Mariniflexile sp. TRM1-10: one gene and its partner. The protein of the gene in region 2 interacts with the protein of the main gene of each other region in a pairwise test. Links are inferred from orthologs where the notes say so. Each region holds a gene or a part of one and is shown on either strand. Other genes may lie near its edges.

Region 1 (3,294 bases), 2.3 Mb from region 2 along the record:
TTCCCTTGCGTTTAATGTAATTCTAGAATTTGTTCTTTCTTTGCTATATTCAATTAGTTTATTTAATAGCTTGCCTCCTATGCCCTTGTACTGAAAACTTTTATCAATCGCCATTTGAGAAATCACACATTCATTTTCTTCAAAATTCAATCTTCCTGTCCCAATAACTTTATTGTTGTTTAAACAAATCAAATGGACTCCTTTAGCTTCAAATTTGTCATTAATCAAATCTGCTGCATTTGGCATTCCTTCAAAAAAAGCCCTTATCCTTAGTGAAACTGCTTCTTTATAAAATTCATTTTTTATATCAATAAACTTAAAATCCATCAAATTATTTTAGTAAACGCTACTTTGTTATTCATAGCATTTACCATGAAATTATCTTCCAATCCGTTTACTATCCACGTTTCTATATTTGCTTTTTTTGTTACTTCAGCGGCTTCAATTTTAGACTGCATGCCGCCACTTCCGTGAGACGACTTTGAACTCACCACTTGTTTTGCCAACGCCTCAAAATCTTCTACCAACTCAATAGTTTTGGGAGTGCCATTCTCCATAGATTCTTTAGTATAAATACCGTTTGTATTGGTCGCAATAATAAACAAATCTGCTTTTAAAAGAGACGCTGTTAATGCCCCTAATTTATCGTTATCTCCAAACTTAATTTCATCGGTTGCCACAGTGTCATTTTCATTAATGATTGGAATATAATTATTATTAACCAAAACATTAATAGTGTTTACAATGTTTGTTCGGCTTTGTTCCCTTTCAAAATCGGAATACGACAACAAACACTGCGACGTCAACAACCCCGCTTCTCTAAAAATTTCTTGATAGATTCGAATTAAATGCGGCTGACCAATAGATGCTAATGCTTGCTTCACATTGATATCTTTGCCTTTGCTTTCCAGTTTCACAAACTGTTTTGCCACGGCAATAGCTCCCGAACTTACAATAATGAACTCGCAAGTATCTTGTAAAAGAGCGATTTGATTCGCCATATCTTCAATCTTACCTCTAGAAATGTTATCCGTTTCTTTAGTAAGGGTATTAGAACCTACTTTAAGCAATATTCTTTTTTTCTTTTGCATGCTTACCTTATTTGTCCATTGCCATGAACATACCATTTATTGGTTACCAAATGTTCCAATCCAATAGGGCCTCTTTGGTGTAATTTATCGGTACTGATTGCCAACTCACCACCTAAACCTAATTGGCTACCATCGGTAAAACGGGTGGATGCGTTATGATAAACCGCTGCTGTATCTACATTGGCCATAAAAGTTTCAGCAACATCATTATTTGTTGTGATGATAGAAGATGAATGACCACCAGAATATTTATTAATCATAGCGATCGTGGCTTCATTAGAATCTATTTCTGCCATAGCAATTTTATAATCTAAAAATTCCTCATACCAGATATCATCAGACCCAATGGCTTCAACACCTTCAAATTTTGAGATGGCTCCATCACCTAAAATCTGTACTTTAAATTCTTTTAATTTAGAAATCAAAGTTTTAATAAAAGCTTCTTTATTTGGTAGATTTTCATCAATTAACACTTTATCTAAAGCATTACATGCTGAAATTTTAGCTGTTTTTGCATTGATAATCACGTCTAAAGCAATTTGTTGATCGGCCTCTTTGTGAACATACACAAAGTTATTTCCACGCCCACTGATAATTACCGGACACGTAGCATGCTGTTTAACAAAAGCAATTAAACGCTCACCTCCACGAGGTACAATTAAATCTACTTTTTGGGTTGGATTTTCTAAAAAAGCCTGTGTCTCCGTTCTGTTGAATTGTAAATATTCAACCCAATCGGTCGAAGCACCATGTTCTTTCAATGCTTGATGCCACAATTCAACTATTTTCAAATTAGATTTTAAAGACTCTTTTCCGCCTTTTAATAGAATTTTATTTCCCGATTTAAAAGCAATTCCTGCGGCCTCGACTGTCACATCTGGTCTCGATTCATAAATAATCAACACCGTTCCAAAAGAAGCTGTTTTATTGTAAACTTGCATCCCATTGTCGTGCTTAAAACTAAAGCGTTCAATACCTACAGGATCTCTTTGTGCTGCTAAATGTGTTACCGAAGCAATCATTTCATCTACTTTGGAATCATCTACTTTTAAACGGTCGTACATAGAAATATCGGCACCATCATAAGCATCTAAATCGGCTTTGTTAATCTTAATGATAGCGGCTCTTTCAGAATCTAAAAGTGCTGCCATTTTAAGTAATACGTCGTTTCTTGTTTCTATGTTTAATAAAGTATTCATTTTTTTTGTTTTTTTGAGTTACTAAGCTTCAAAGCTGCAAAGTTACAAAGTTTCTAAGCTTTGAGTCTTTGAAGCTTTGCAACTCTGAGTCTTTGGGACTTAATTTCTATTTTTCAACTTCTATTGGCTCTAGAGTTTTCTTAAGTGCTTCAAAAAATTGATTTACATGTGCTTTTTTAATGGTTAATGGCGGTAAAATTCTAATTAACTTTTTGTTTGAAGCGCCACCAGTGAAAATATGGTGCTCATAAATAAGCTTTTTCCTTAGCTCTCCAACTTCAAAGTCGAATTCCAATCCAATCATTAATCCTTTTCCTTTAATATTTTTTATCTGCGGAATTGTTTTAGCAATACTAATAAAATACGCTGAAATGTCATTGACATTATCTATCAATTTCTCGTCTTCAATCGTATTTAAAACCGCTAACCCTGCCGCACAGGCTAAATGATTTCCGCCAAATGTGGTGCCCAACATGCCGTGTTTTGCTTCAATACTTGGATGTATTAAAATGCCTCCTATCGGAAAACCATTCCCCATACCTTTAGCAATTGAAATAATTTCCGGTGTTACGTTGTAATATTGAAACGCAAAGAATTTCCCCGAACGTCCGTAACCCGATTGTACCTCATCAGCAATAAAATAGGTATTGTTTGCTTTACAAAGCGCATCCACTTCCTCAAAAAATGTGGCAGTTCCTTGATCCAACCCACCAACACCTTGAATAAATTCTACAATAACCGCACAAACATCGCCTTTTTCTAATTCCCTTTTAACGCCATCAATATCATTCAAAGCCAAAAAAGTGACTTGTTGTTGTGCATTGATTGGTGCTACAATGTTTTTATTATCGGTTGCTGCCACCGCTGCCGATGTACGCCCATGAAACCCATTATTAAAAGCGATAACTCGTGCTTTCCCTGTTTTAAACGAGGCTAACTTTAAAGCATTTTCATTGGCTTCAGCACCCGAATTGCACAAAAACAATTCGTAACCTTTACAACCT
Region 2 (3,329 bases):
CTTGTTAAAACAATTGCTAAATTGGTTATTCGTCTACAAAAAACAAAATAGCTATAAAAATATGCTATCATTGTATTGATATTTGGTAAAGATGTTAAAAAGACAATTCATTATAAAAAAAATAGGTCAGTTATTGCTACATATATTATTTTGGTGTGGTGTTTTGTTGTTTTACACTTACTTTTTTGGTTTTAATAGTACCAACTTTAATTATATCTTATCATTCTCCTTATTTTTAATGCCCATTACCATTACAACGACCTATGTTTTAATTTATAAAATAATCCCCGAATACCTTATAACAAAACGATATTTTCGTTTTGGATTATACAGCATATATACCTTTATAATTTCTGCCTATCTTATTGTAATTTCTGTTTTTTATGGATTGATTTATCTATCTAATTTTCAATATGCAAATATGGCACCCATCAGCAGAAACTTATTGTTTGTTGGCACTGCCGTGTATCTAGTAATTATTATTGTTAGTGCCTTTAAGTTATTAAAACTGAATTTAAACCACGCCGAAAAAACCAAAAAGTTAGAAACCAAAATTTTAGAAGCCCAATTAAAACTTAAAGAGCAAGAGCTGAACTACCTTAAAATGCAAATTCATCCCCATTTTTTATTTAACACCTTAAATACAATGTATGGCTTTGCTTTAAGAAAAGCTGACGAAACTCCTGAAATGATATTAAAACTATCCAATTTACTGGATTATTTACTCTATCAAATTGATAAACCCTTTGTGCTTTTAACAGATGAAATAAATCATATTAAAGACTATATTGAATTAGAAAAAATGCGATTCAACAACACTCTTTTTGTTAGTTTTAATTGTCATAATAGTATTGAATCAGTCAACGACCTCGGGGCAAGCCCACGAGGCATTTATAGGAAGAACATTGAAAATTCGAAGCAAACCCCGGAGCATTCAAATCTCGATTATCGAGTAAAAATTGCACCTATGCTATTATTAACATTTGTTGAAAACAGCTTTAAGCACGGTAGATTAAAAAACAGTATTTTAACCATTAAAATTGATATCTCCTGTACTAAGGAAAACATACATTTTTCAATAGAAAATACAAGCTCAAAAAGTGAAACACCAAATAAAGGCATCGGATTGCAAAATATTCAAAAACGATTAGACCTTCTATACAAAGACCATTACATTCTAAAAGTTGACAACAAAGAAGATCTTTTTAAAGTAACACTGACACTAAAACATAGCTAATTGCAAAACCAAAAAAACATATCCTGCTTAATTGTTGATGATGAAGCTATTGCAAGGGACGTTATAGCAACCCATATTTCAAAGATTGAAAATGTTACCATTGTGAAAAGCTGTAGCAATGCCATGGAAGCTTTCAATATCATTCGTACCCATACTATTGATTTGCTATTTTTAGACATTAATATGCCCGATATTTCTGGAATTTCATTAGCTAGGTCTATTAATAAAAACATTAAAATCATATTCACAACGGCCTATCGCGATTATGCCGTGGAGGGTTTTGAGCTTCAAGCAGTTGATTATTTATTAAAACCCATTTCTTTTGAACGTTTGTTACAAAGCATAAACACCTATTTTGAAGTATATCATCAACCTAAAACAACTGATGAAAAACCTTTAGAATCCAGTAGTTTTATGTTTGTCCGTTCAGACAGACGCATGATTAAAATAGATTTTGAAGCTATTATTTACATTGAGAGTTTTAGTGATTACATTAAAATTCACTTAAAAAACGAAGTTATAGTTACACGGGAAACGATTAGTGCCATTGAGGCTAAACTTCCAAACAATCAATTTTTAAGAATCCATCGCTCCTATATCATTTCAATTGCACATATCAATTCCTTTACTAATGAACATGTGGTCATTAACCATAAAGCCTTAACGATTAGCAGAAGTTACAAAAAAGAGGTTTTGGAACGGTTGGAACGGTATTAGAGAAAACAAAAAAGCGAACCTCAATGGGTTCGCTTTTTGTTATAAAGAGATTCCTGCCTTCGCAGGAATTTTGCTTAAATATGCAATGCTCTATCGTCAGTAGCCGCTAAAGCTGCTTCTTTGATAGCTTCGGTAAATGTTGGATGTGCATGGCTCATACGAGATACATCTTCAGCAGATGCTCTAAATTCCATAGCAACCACAGCTTCCGCAATCATATCGGCAGCACGGGCACCAATCATGTGTACGCCTAAAATTTCATCGGTTTTCTTGTCTGCTAAAATCTTAACAAAACCATCTAAATCCATACTGGCTCTACTTCTACCTAAAGCACGCATTGGGAAAGACCCTGTTTTGTATTCAACACCAGCTTCTTTTAATTGCTCTTCGGTTTTACCAACCGCAGCAACTTCTGGCCATGTATAAACAACACCCGGAATTAAGTTATAATCGATATGTGGTTTTTGTCCTGCCAATGTTTCGGCAACAAATACGCCTTCTTCTTCAGCTTTATGCGCTAACATCGCCCCTTTTACCACATCTCCAATGGCGTAAATGTTGGAAGCACTTGTTTGTAAATGGTCGTTCACTTCTATTTGGCCCCTATCGGTTAATTTCACTCCGGCAGCTTCAGCATTCAATCCATCGGTATACGGACGGCGTCCTACAGATACTAAGCAGTAATCACCTCTAAATTCAATTTCTTCCCCTTTTTTATTATCCGCCTTTACAATAATTTCATCACCAACACGCTCTACAGATTTCACTTTATGGGATATATTAATATTGAATTTTTGTTTTTTCAATACTTTATTAAGCTCTTTTGAAAGACCAGAATCCATCGTTGGAATGATACGATCCATAAACTCAATAACCGATATCTCGGCACCTAAACGTTTGTAAACCTGACCCAATTCCAAACCAATAACACCACCACCAATAATGATTAAATGTTTTGGTATCTCTTTAAGTTTCAATGCTTCGGTAGATGTTATAATACGCTCTTTATCAATATTGATAAACGGTAAACTTGATGGCTTGCTTCCTGTAGCTATAATGGTGTTTTTAGCTTCAATTACAAGAGTTTCATCACCTGAAATGGTAATATGGGTGGCATCTTTAAAACTTCCTAAGCCTTGATACACGTCAATATTGTTCTTCTTCATTAAAAAATCAATACCTCCTGTCGTTTGGTCTACCACAGCTTGTTTACGGGCAATCATTTTTTCAAGATTTACTTTAATATCTCCAGGAATTTCAATACCGTGTTCTTCAAAATGCTTGATGGCATCTTCGTAATGATGTGAAGAATCTAAAAGTGCTTTACTTGGAATACAGCCCACGTTTAAGCAAGTGCCACCAAGTGTGTTGTATT

The links.
Region 1: the proteins of CJ739_RS19605 (region 2) and CJ739_RS10350 interact in binary tests that used the Escherichia coli proteins (3 or more experiments, as listed by UniProt). The link is inferred for Mariniflexile sp. TRM1-10 from one-to-one orthologs.

The regions. Positions count from the first base shown.
Region 1 is NZ_CP022985.1:2,447,394-2,450,687, reverse strand. What follows is about bases 193-3,147. They hold CJ739_RS10350 (glutamate-5-semialdehyde dehydrogenase), read right to left. Parts: upstream 2,291-3,147; coding sequence 1,094-2,290; downstream 193-1,093. Other genes in these bases: CJ739_RS10345 (aspartate aminotransferase family protein), read right to left, coding at 2,397-3,147; proB (glutamate 5-kinase), read right to left, coding at 327-1,091; CJ739_RS10360 (GNAT family N-acetyltransferase), read right to left, coding at 193-327. In the rest of the region: more of CJ739_RS10360, read right to left, coding at 1-192; more of CJ739_RS10345, read right to left, coding at 3,148-3,294. UniProt on the Escherichia coli protein: Catalyzes the NADPH-dependent reduction of L-glutamate 5-phosphate into L-glutamate 5-semialdehyde and phosphate. The product spontaneously undergoes cyclization to form 1-pyrroline-5-carboxylate.
Region 2 is NZ_CP022985.1:4,729,557-4,732,885, forward strand. The notes cover bases 106-3,095. They hold CJ739_RS19605 (LytR/AlgR family response regulator transcription factor), read left to right. Parts: upstream 106-1,237; coding sequence 1,238-1,954; downstream 1,955-3,095. Other genes in these bases: CJ739_RS19600 (sensor histidine kinase), read left to right, coding at 134-1,237; lpdA (dihydrolipoyl dehydrogenase), read right to left, coding at 2,029-3,095. Also shown: more of lpdA, read right to left, coding at 3,096-3,329. UniProt on the Escherichia coli protein: Member of the two-component regulatory system BtsS/BtsR, which is part of a nutrient-sensing regulatory network composed of BtsS/BtsR, the low-affinity pyruvate signaling system YpdA/YpdB and their respective target proteins, BtsT and YhjX.